2 regions of the Streptomyces sp. NPDC031225 genome follow, and region 2 is predicted to be linked to the other one. Evidence: riboswitches for the same ligand, from Rfam matches in the RefSeq annotation. Region 2 holds a riboswitch; the other holds the start of a gene.
What was found. A riboswitch is a leader RNA that binds a small molecule or an ion and turns the genes downstream of it on or off. The one in region 2 is predicted to bind ZMP and ZTP.

Region 1: it holds a riboswitch for ZMP and ZTP, as region 2 does, so the genes downstream of both, ACZ48Z_RS03390 (glycine hydroxymethyltransferase) here and ACZ48Z_RS20390 (bifunctional 5,10-methylenetetrahydrofolate dehydrogenase/5,10-methenyltetrahydrofolate cyclohydrolase) in region 2, are expected to answer to the same signal.

The regions. Positions count from the first base shown of each region.
Region 1 is NZ_JBVIHJ010000002.1:110,714-115,725, reverse strand. Features, by position in the region: gene ACZ48Z_RS03400 (DMT family protein) at 232-1,068, opposite strand; gene ACZ48Z_RS03395 (LLM class flavin-dependent oxidoreductase) at 1,620-2,471, shown strand; ZMP/ZTP riboswitch at 2,582-2,671, shown strand; gene ACZ48Z_RS03390 (glycine hydroxymethyltransferase) at 2,713-4,164, shown strand; gene ACZ48Z_RS03385 (hypothetical protein) at 4,227-4,862, opposite strand; gene ACZ48Z_RS03380 (hypothetical protein) at 5,002-5,012, opposite strand, start outside.
Region 2 is NZ_JBVIHJ010000011.1:157,574-162,585, forward strand. Features, by position in the region: gene ACZ48Z_RS20380 (TetR/AcrR family transcriptional regulator) at 1-192, shown strand, start outside; gene ACZ48Z_RS20385 (glycosyltransferase) at 205-1,434, opposite strand; gene ACZ48Z_RS20390 (bifunctional 5,10-methylenetetrahydrofolate dehydrogenase/5,10-methenyltetrahydrofolate cyclohydrolase) at 1,568-2,416, opposite strand; ZMP/ZTP riboswitch at 2,439-2,521, opposite strand; gene ACZ48Z_RS20395 (nuclear transport factor 2 family protein) at 2,671-3,036, opposite strand; gene ACZ48Z_RS20400 (hypothetical protein) at 3,211-3,507, shown strand; gene ACZ48Z_RS20405 (ABC transporter ATP-binding protein) at 4,021-5,012, opposite strand, start outside.

The sequences.
Region 1 (5,012 bases), on a different contig from region 2:
CCGGATCGTGGCTCTTTATCGGACTTTCGGTCACCTTGGCGTGCTCTGTCGAGCTGTACCGGGAGTAACTTTTCCGGAATTCGGTGAGGCCATTTACGGAAAGCAATCGAAAGACCCCTGAAGCCGCGCGAAAGCCGTCCGGGATCCGCCCCTGAGCGGCCCGGGAGCCCGCCCGGAAGCCTGCCCGGAAGCCCGCCGGCTCGGCCGGACGAGTCGGTGTGAAAAGCCCCGTCACTCCGCCTCCGTCGGCGCCTCCCCGAACCTGGCCAGCGCCAGCGCCCCCGCGACGGCCACCGCGAAGCCCAGCACCGCCACCCACCCCAGCCCCTCCCGGGTACGGTCCCCGAGCCACACCACCCCCACCAGCGCGGGCCCGATCGTCTCCCCGATCACCATCCCCGCGGTCGCGGTGGTCACCGACCCCCGCTGCAGCGCCGAGGTGAGCGACAGGAACGCCGCACTTCCGCCGACGAGGAGCGCGTAGGCCGCCGGGTTGGCCAACAGGTCCGACGGGGCGAGCGAGTCGATCAGCCGTACCGTCACCTCGACCACCCCGAACCCGCACCCCGCACCCAGTCCGAGCGCCAACGCCCGCCCCCGCTCCGGGAGTCGCCCGCCCGAGAGTGCCAGCGCCAGCAGGGCCAGGGACGTACCGAGCATCACGTACCCCAGGGCCGCCGGCCCGCCCCGGTCGCCTTCGGTCCCGGACGCGATCCCCAGCAGCGCCATCCCCGCGCACACCACCCCGACCGCACCCCACTCGCTCCCGTTCAGCCGGACCCCCAGCAGCCGCGCCGAGACCACCGCGGTCACCGCGAGACTCGACGCGAGCGCCGCACCGACCGCGTAGATCGGGACCGACCGCAAGGCGGCGATCTGCAGCAGGAATCCCACCCCGTCCAGTGCCAGCCCGGCCAGATACCGCCATTGCCGCACCGCGCGCAGGAACAACGTCACCGCGAACGCCGACCCGTCGCCGCCGTCGCCCGCGTCCGCCGCCCGCGCCGCCATCGCCTGCAACACGGTGGCCGTTCCGAAGCAGACCGAGGCACCGAGAGCGCACACCATTCCAAAGAGCACAAAGGGACCTTAGGGCAGGGGAAGAGGGGTGGGCTGATCCCGGTCACGCTCTTACCGATCTCTCGGCGCCCGCCGCACGCCGACACAGCCGCTCGGACGCCGTCGCGCTCGGCGGGCCGGACCCGCCCGCCCCGACCCTCACCGCCTGCTTCCTGCGGATCCGACAAGCGCTGCGTCGACCGCGACACTCGCGGCGAGGGGTACCAGGCCCTGCGGACAAGGACCCCAACCCCGCCCGCTCCCTCAAGGGCGCCCACTGGCACGGGAGTCCGCCGGGATCTCCGAGGGGCCACCGGGCCTTTCCGGCGGAGTGGGTCCGCGAGGCCGTACCCGCGACGGCCCCTCTGGCGAGCGTGCCGAAAAACGCGTTGTCACGCCCGGCTCCACCGCGTTACCGTCCTCGCACTCTGACGCACACGCTCTCTGGAACCATCGCCGCAGAACGAGAGCAGGTCCGCGCACAGCGCGTGGCACCACGGAGGGGCGGCACCGGATCCGGCCGACCGGCGGATCCCGTACGCCCTCCGGAGGACACACCCATGAACATCGGCCTCGGCCTCCCCGTCGACGACCCCGCCCAGCTGCTCACCTGGGCCCGGCGCGCCGACGCGGGCCCCTTCAGCACCCTCGGCCTGCTCGACCGTCTCGTCTACAACAACCCCGAACCCCTCGTCACCCTCGCGGCCCTCGCCGGCGCCACGTCCCGCATCCGCGTCCAGACCGAGGTGCTCATCGCACCCCTGTACAACACCGCCCTGCTCGCCAAGCAGACCGCGACCCTCGACCGCCTCTCGGGCGGCCGCTTCACCCTCGGCATCGGCGTCGGTGGCCGCGAGGACGACTGCCTGGCGGCCGGTATCGACCTCCACCGCCGAGGCCGCCGCCTCGACGAACAGATGACCCTGCTGCGCCGCACCTGGTCCGGTGAGCCGTACGGCGAAGGCGTCGGCCCCATCGGCCCCGCCCCCACCACCCCCGGCGGCCCGGAGGTCCTGTTCGGCGGCTTCGCCCCCGCCGCCCTCGAACGGGTCGGCCGCTTCGGCGACGGCTTCCTCGGCGCCGCCCTGCCGCCCTCCTTCATGTCCAAGCTGTTCCGCGACGCCGAAACGGCCTGGCAGAAGCACGACCGCCCAGGCCGCCCACGCCTGGTCGCTCAGGCGAACGTCGCCCTCGGGCCCGAGAGCACCCTGGACCGGGCCCGCGGCAACCTCCGCGACTACTACGCCTTCAGCGACCACGTCGCGTACATGGAGAGCGGCATGCTCACCACCCCCCGGCAGATCCGCGAGGCGACCGACGCCTACGTCGGCATCGGCGCCGACGAGGTGATGCTCTACTGCTGGGCCTCGGACCCCGACCAGATCGACCGCCTCGCCGACCTGCTGTTCTGACGTAGTCCGCTGCCACGGCTTCGAGGTCCAGAACCCGGGACCGGACCTCGAAGCCGTCGCTCGGATGGTGGACGCCGCACCGGAGCCGTTCACCCCGGCCGGTAGGCTGGCCGACAGGCCGTGACTGGCGCGCTGGGATGGGACGGACCATCGGGGAGCGGCCTGTGAGTGACCAAGTGCCGTGCGCCTGGGCCGAACCGTGATCCGTGACCGCCACAAGCCACGCAGCCCGGAGGCCGCCATGTCAGAGCAGCAGCCCCTGTCCACCCAGTCCACGGCCTTCCGCGCCGCCCTCGACGTGATCCGCGCCGTCGAGCCGCGCGTCGCCGACGCCATCGGCCAGGAGGTCCAGGACCAGCGCGAGATGCTCAAGCTGATCGCCTCCGAGAACTACGCCTCCCCGGCCACCCTCCTCGCGATGGGCAACTGGTTCAGCGACAAGTACGCCGAGGGCACCATCGGCCGCCGCTTCTACGCCGGCTGCCGCAACGTCGACACCGTCGAGTCCCTGGCCGCCGAGCACGCGCGGGAACTCTTCGGCGCCCGTCACGCCTACGTCCAGCCGCACTCCGGCATCGACGCCAACCTCGTCGCCTTCTGGTCCGTCCTCGCCCAGCGCGTCGAGGTCCCCGCTCTGGAGAAGGCCGGCGTCCGCCAGGTCAACGACCTCTCCGACGCCGACTGGGCCGAGCTCCGCCAGGCCTTCGGCAACCAGCGCATGCTCGGCATGTCCCTGGACGCCGGCGGCCACCTCACCCACGGCTTCCGCCCGAACATCTCCGGCAAGATGTTCGATCAGCGCTCCTACGGCACCGACCCCGTCACCGGCCTCGTCGACTACGAGGCCCTGCGCGCCTCGGCCCGCGAGTTCAAGCCGCTGATCATCGTCGCCGGGTACTCCGCCTACCCGCGCCTGGTGAACTTCCGGATCATGCGCGAGATCGCCGACGAGGTCGGCGCCACGCTCATGGTCGACATGGCCCACTTCGCCGGTCTCGTCGCCGGCAAGGTCCTCACCGGCGACTTCGACCCGGTCCCGCACGCCCAGATCGTCACCACCACCACCCACAAGTCCCTGCGCGGCCCGCGCGGCGGCATGGTGCTGTGCGACGACTCCCTGAAGGACCAGGTCGACCGCGGCTGCCCGATGGTCCTCGGCGGCCCGCTCCCGCACGTCATGGCCGCCAAGGCCGTCGCCCTCGCAGAGGCCCGTCAGCCCTCCTTCCAGGACTACGCCCAGCGCATCGTCGACAACTCCCGTGCCCTGGCCGCGGGCCTGATGCGCCGCGGCGCCACCCTGGTCACCGGCGGCACCGACAACCACCTCAACCTGATCGACGTCGCCTCCTCCTACGGACTCACCGGCCGCCAGGCCGAGGCAGCCCTGCTGGAGTCCGGCATCGTCACCAACCGCAACGCCATCCCGGCCGACCCCAACGGCGCCTGGTACACCTCGGGCATCCGCATCGGCACCCCCGCCCTGACCACCCGTGGCCTCGGCACCGCCGAGATGGACGAGGTGGCCGGCCTCATCGACCGCGTCCTCACCACCACGGAGTCCGGCACCACCAAGTCGGGCGCGCCCTCCAAGGCCCAGCACATCCTCGACCCGAAGGTCGCGGACGAGATCTCCCACCGGGCCACCGACCTCGTGGCGGGCTTCCCGCTGTACCCCGAGGTCGACCTCGGCTGAACCCGGCTCCGGCGATGGCGGGCGGCACGTCACGCTCTTGAGTTGTCAAGGACCGATGGCTTCTAGAGATCGATGAGTTCCTGTCGCGGCCCCTCGCGCGGCGGTCCGGCTCCCGGCCGGGCCGCCGCGCGGCGTATCAGCCGCGTGCCGCCCGCCCCGGCCGCGAACCCCAGGGCCAGCCCCGGCAGCACCCACCAGGCGCCCTCCACCGGGTCCCCGGGCCCGTCGGCACCCTCGACCTCACCGCCGCCCAACAGCCCCGTCCGGTCCAGCCGGTCGAAGACCGCTCGTGGCGCCCGATGCCAGCGGATGTCGTCGTCCTGCTGCTCCGGCGCCGGATCCGTGCGGACCCAGGGTGTGCCGTCGCCGGCCAGGAACAGCTGGTCCTGCCGTTCCACGGCCACATCACCACCCGGCGCCGAGCTCGTCTGCGGCCAGCCACCGACACCCGTCAGCCCCCACACGACCGTGATCCGCACCGACGGATACCGGCCCTCCTCCCAGGCGTCCGACACCTGCTCCGTGCCGGTGGACATCGGCTGGAACAGCTGCCACAGACGAGTGAAATCAGGCTCGCCGGAACGCAGGGCCTTCGTCCGGCCCGAGCCGCCGGAGACGACCATCGCCAGGTCGGGTCTGTCGAGGCCCGCTTCCCGCATCGGCTGCGTCGCCGCGTCGGCCGTCGGCGCCCCGAACACGGTCACCGCCACCGCCACCGGGGCGAGCACCGCCAACGCCCTGCGCGGCCCGAACCGCAGCCCTGTGTCCCTCCTCGGCACTGCCATCCCCCTCGATCGACTCGGCCTGCTGTCACAAGCTCCCGGTCACCCCCCTTCGTCACACATCGC
Region 2 (5,012 bases):
GAGGCGGCGCCCCGCGACTTCCGGCTCGCCGCGACGGCGTTCATCGGCAGCGTCAACGGTCTGCTCCACGACTGGAACGCCGGGTGGGTGGACGCGACCCTGGACGAGGTCGTCGAGGAACTGGTCCGGCAGCTGCTGGGAATCCTGCAGCCACCGGGCTGGACGGCACCGCCCGCCCGGGATTCCGCCTGACCGCCCACAGCGCTACGCGGTCATGCGGTCCAGGGCCGCCACCACCGGCGCCACCCCGTCCTCCTCGCGAACATGTGCCGCCAGCACCTGAGCCCGCTCCCGGAAACCGGCATCCCGGGTGGCCCGCACCAGCGCCGCCCCCAGTGTGTCCGCGGTCAGACGTCTGAGCGGCAGCACGCGCGGAGCCACCCCCAGCGCGACCAGCCGAGCCGCCCAGAAGCTCTCGTCGAACTGGATCGGCACCGGTACGGCCGGTACCCCGGCGCGCAGTCCCGCCGCGGTCGTGCCCGCGCCCGCGTGGTGGACCACCGCCGCCATCCGGGGGAAGAGCGCGCAGTGCGGTGCCTCGTCGATGGTCAGCATGTCGTCGCCGCCGGCCGCCAGGCCCGCCCACCCGCGCTGGATCACCCCGCGCAGCCCGGCCCGGCGCAGCGCCCGCACGATCTCGGTGCTGATCCTCCCGGGATCGGGCACGGTCGCGCTGCCCAGCCCCACGAACACCGGCGGCGGCCCCGCGTCGACGAATGCGCGCAGCTCGTCGGAGAGCCGCTCGTCCCCGGCGTACGGCCACCAGTAGCCCGTTACGTCGAGCCCGCGACGCCAGTCACGGGGCCGGGCGACGACCCGCGGGCTGAATCCGTGCAGCACCGGCCAGCCCTGCCGCTCCCGGGCCCGCAGCGCCGCGACCGTCCCCACTGGCGCCAGCCCCAGCCGGGTGCGCACCGACGGGAGCGCCGCGGCGAAGACCTGCTCGACGGCCAGGTTCAGTCCCGCCCCAGCGACCCGGTTGCCGAGCGCGCCCCAGGAACCGACGCCCAGCATGGGCGGCGCGAACTCCCGGGTGGCCGCGAGAGGCTGGAGGTTGAGGCCCAGGCTGGGCAGTGCCAGTCCCTCCGCGACGGCGTGCCCCAGCGGGGCCACCGAACCGGACAGGAGCAGCGCGTCGGCGGTCCGGGCGGCAGCCACCAGCTCGTCGGCCATCTCCACGGCCAGGGTCCTGGCCATCGCGACCACCCGCACCAGTTTGCCCACGCCGGTCGTGCTGCGGTGCAGGGCCCGCCCGCGCGACGACTCCAGCTCCGCCCGCGGATCGACGGGCAGGGCGTGGAACCCGAGCCCGGCCCGGGCCGCGAGCGGCTCGAAACGGCTGTGGGTGACCAGGGTGACCTCGTGACCGGCCCGCGCCAGACCGTGCCCGAGACCGGTGAAGGGGGCCACGTCGCCCCGGGAGCCCGCTGTCATGATCGCTACCCGCACGACGGACAGTATGGCGCCACGGCCCGCCACAGGGCCTCAACGACCCGTGACATCCGGCCAGTTCACCCTCGTCGCGAACTGCGGCCCGAGGGTGAGCGGCCGACCCCCGCGGCCCGCGCTAGGCCCCGAGCTGCCGGGCGGCGGCCGCCACCGTCTGCTCCAGCAGCGTGGCGATGGTCATCGGACCCACGCCGCCCGGCACCGGTGTGATCAGCGAGGCACGCTCCACCGCGGAGTCGAAGTCGACGTCGCCGACGTTGCCCGCGTTGTAGCCGGCGTCGATCACGACCGCGCCGGGCTTGATGTCCTGGCCCCGGATCAGCCGGGGCCTGCCCACCGCGGCGACCACGATGTCCGCCTCCCGTACGGCAGCCGACAGGTCCGCCGTACGGGAGTGGCAGTAGGTCACCGTGGCGTCGCGGGCGAGCAGCAGCACGCCGGCCGGCTTGCCGAGGATCGCGCTGCGGCCCACGACCACGGCACGCTTGCCGGCCGGGTCGACGTCGTACGCGTCGAGCAGCCGCATGATCCCGCCGGGCGTGCACGACACGAAGCCCGGAAGGCCGAAGCTCATCGTCGCGAAGGAGGCGAAGGTGACACCGTCGACGTCCTTCTCCGGTGCGATCGCCTCGAACGCCGCCCGCTCGTCGATGTGCGCGCCCATCGGGTGCTGGAGGAGGATGCCGTGCACGGTGGGATCGACCGACAGGGCACGCAGTGTGCCGACGAGTTCCTCGGTGGTGGTGGCCGCGGGCAGCTCCACGTGCCGGGACTCGATGCCGGCCTTGCGGCAGCGGTTGCGCTTCATGCGCACGTAGGTGACGGAGGCGGGGTCCTCGCCGACCAGTACCGTGGCCAGACAAGGGGACTGACCTGTGCGTTTGGTGAGGTCTGCCGCCCGCTCGGCGGTGTCCTCGCCGATGCGCCGGGCAAGCGCGGTGCCGTCCATGAGCCGTGCCTGGGACATGGTCCACTCCTGAGCCGATCGAAGGAATCGCCCAGGCGCACGGCATCGAATGTGCGAACCGCTCCCCGGTGGTGATCCACCTCAGCGCCAGTCACGGTCCGGACATCAGGCTAACCGACGTGCAACCGCCCGACGTGCCCCGTGCTCCTTTCCGCGGGCACCGCGGCAGAACCTGCCGCGCGGATACTCCCCGCGCCGAGAAGGTCCAGGTCAGCCGTTCGACGTGACCCGGACCCTCGGCCTTTTCGTTCTCGCTATTCGTCCCACGCCTGGATCAGGGTCTGCTCGGTGATCTTGCCGTCCCGCAGGGTCAGCATCGACTCGGAGAGGACGCGTACCCCGTCGGAGTACTCGCACGACTCGCTGAAGGCGACGTGATCGCCGTCGACGACGCACTGTTCCAGCTTGTGCGTCATGTCGCGGCTGTAGACGTCGTCGAGCATCGCGCTGATCTGGTCCCTGCCGTGCAGCACCGTGGGGTGGCTCGGCTGGCTGTTGCGGTCCACGACGCGTATCTCGGCGTCGTCCGCGTAGAGCGACAGAAGAGTCGCCGCAGTGTGTCCTTCGATGCCCCGGCGCAGTGCGTCGGCGTCGAAACCGGAGCGTGCCGCAGTGCCCATGGTGACCTCCTTCGAGGGCCGCGGCCCGACGAGGAGCGGGCCGCGTAGGGCCTCTTTCCTACGAGACTCCTCCGCCTCGGCGGTCACGGCAAGCCCAGTACGGGCGCTCCGCCTGACGAGTGAGCGGCGCCGGACGGCCGTGTCCGCCAGGGGGTCGGTGGCGTTGCTGACAACATGATCTCAACTCGACGTATCGTCGCCGCGGTCGGTCTCGCCGTCGGTGTCACCGGCCTCGCCGCCCCCCTCGCGAACGCGGCCGACGCGGCTGCCCCGGAGGCGAGCCCGCTCAGCCCGATCGCCATGCTCGACTCGCTCGCGGCCAGCGACATCCCCGCGGAGCACAAGGCCGAGATGCCGAAGGTCTCCGCGCAGCTGAACAAGGCCAACGACCTGTACAAGCTCAACGAGCTGCACCAGGTCACCGACCTCGCCGCCCCCGTCACCGGGCTGGTACCCGCGGTCGAGGCCTGACCGCTCCCGCACACACACCGAGGGCCGCCCGGTGATCCGGGCGGCCCTCGGTGTGTGTCCGCCGGAAGTGGCATCAGGGCCGGGGATGCCTCAGGCAGGACGACCACCGGGCGCCGGGACCCTTGTCAGGAGGGCTGCCCGAGGTGCTGACGCTGCCTCAGGAGCGGTACTCGTGCGCGCCGTTGCGGATGGCCGTCGCCGATCGCATGCGACCGCTTAAGACCGCGCCCGGCCCCGTCACCTGCGGCCGCCCACAAACCCCCGGTCTGCGGCCTCCGGTACCCGGACCGGATGCCGGGCCAGGAGGCCGCGGCAGTGCGGCGGCCACCGACGCCCGCCGCTGGGGGTGCGCCCGTGCTCGGGTGGAACGGACTTCCGTCGACCGGTGGACGAGGGCGTCGGCCGGCACGTCAGCCGCACCCGGACGGGCTGCCGCGTGTTCCACACGATCCACGCGCCCGCGAGCAGGAGATGCCGTGCGGCTCAGACGGCCGGGAAGCCGACGGCGCGAACTCACCCTGCGGTGGCGAGGAACTGCGTCGCCGCCAGCTCCGCGTACAGCGGATCCCCGGCGACCAGCTCCTGGTGCGTTCCCACGGCCCGCACCCGCCCCGCATCCATCACCACGATCCGGTCGGCCATCGTCACCGTGGACAACCGATGCGCCACGACCAACACCGTGGTCGTACGCGCCACATCGGCCACCGTGTCCCGCAGCGCCGCCTCGTTCACCGCGTCCAGCTGGGACGTGGCCTCGTCAAGGAGCAACAGCCGGGGCCGCCGCAGCAACGCACGGGCGATCGCCACCCGTTGCCGCTCACCGCCCGACAGCTTGGTCCCCCGATGCCCGACCAGCGTCTCAAGGCCGCCGGGCAGCTTGGCCACCAGCCCGTCCAGACGCGTCGTCTTCAGCACCCGCGCCACCGCGTCCTCGTCCGCCGTCGGGTTCCCCAGCAGCAGGTTCTCCCGCAGCGACCCCGACAGCACCGGCGCGTCCTGCTCCACATACCCGATGGCGGAGCGGAGTTGGGGCAGATCCCACTCGGCGAGATCCCGCCCGTCCAGCGTCACCGCCCCGGACTCGGGATCGTAGAACCGCTCGATCAGCGAGAACACCGTCGTCTTGCCCGCCCCCGAAGGCCCGACGAACGCCGTCATGCCCCGCGCCGGCACATCGAAGGTCACGCCGTGATGGACGTACGGCAGATCGTCGGCATACCGGAACCGGACGTCCGCGAAGGCGACGGCCGCCGGTGCCGCGCCGTCCGCGGGCAACGGCGCGGGCAGAGCCGCCGGTTCGGCCGGCAGGCTCAGTGCCTCCTGGATGCGGGCGAGCGCCGCCGCACCCGTCTGGTACTGCGTGATCGCCCCCACGACCTGCTGGATCGGCGACATGAGATAGAAGACGTACAGCAGGAACGCCACCAGCGTGCCGACGTCGATCGCCCCGGTCGCGACCCGCGCCCCGCCCACCGCGAGCACCGTGATGAACGCGATCTGCATCG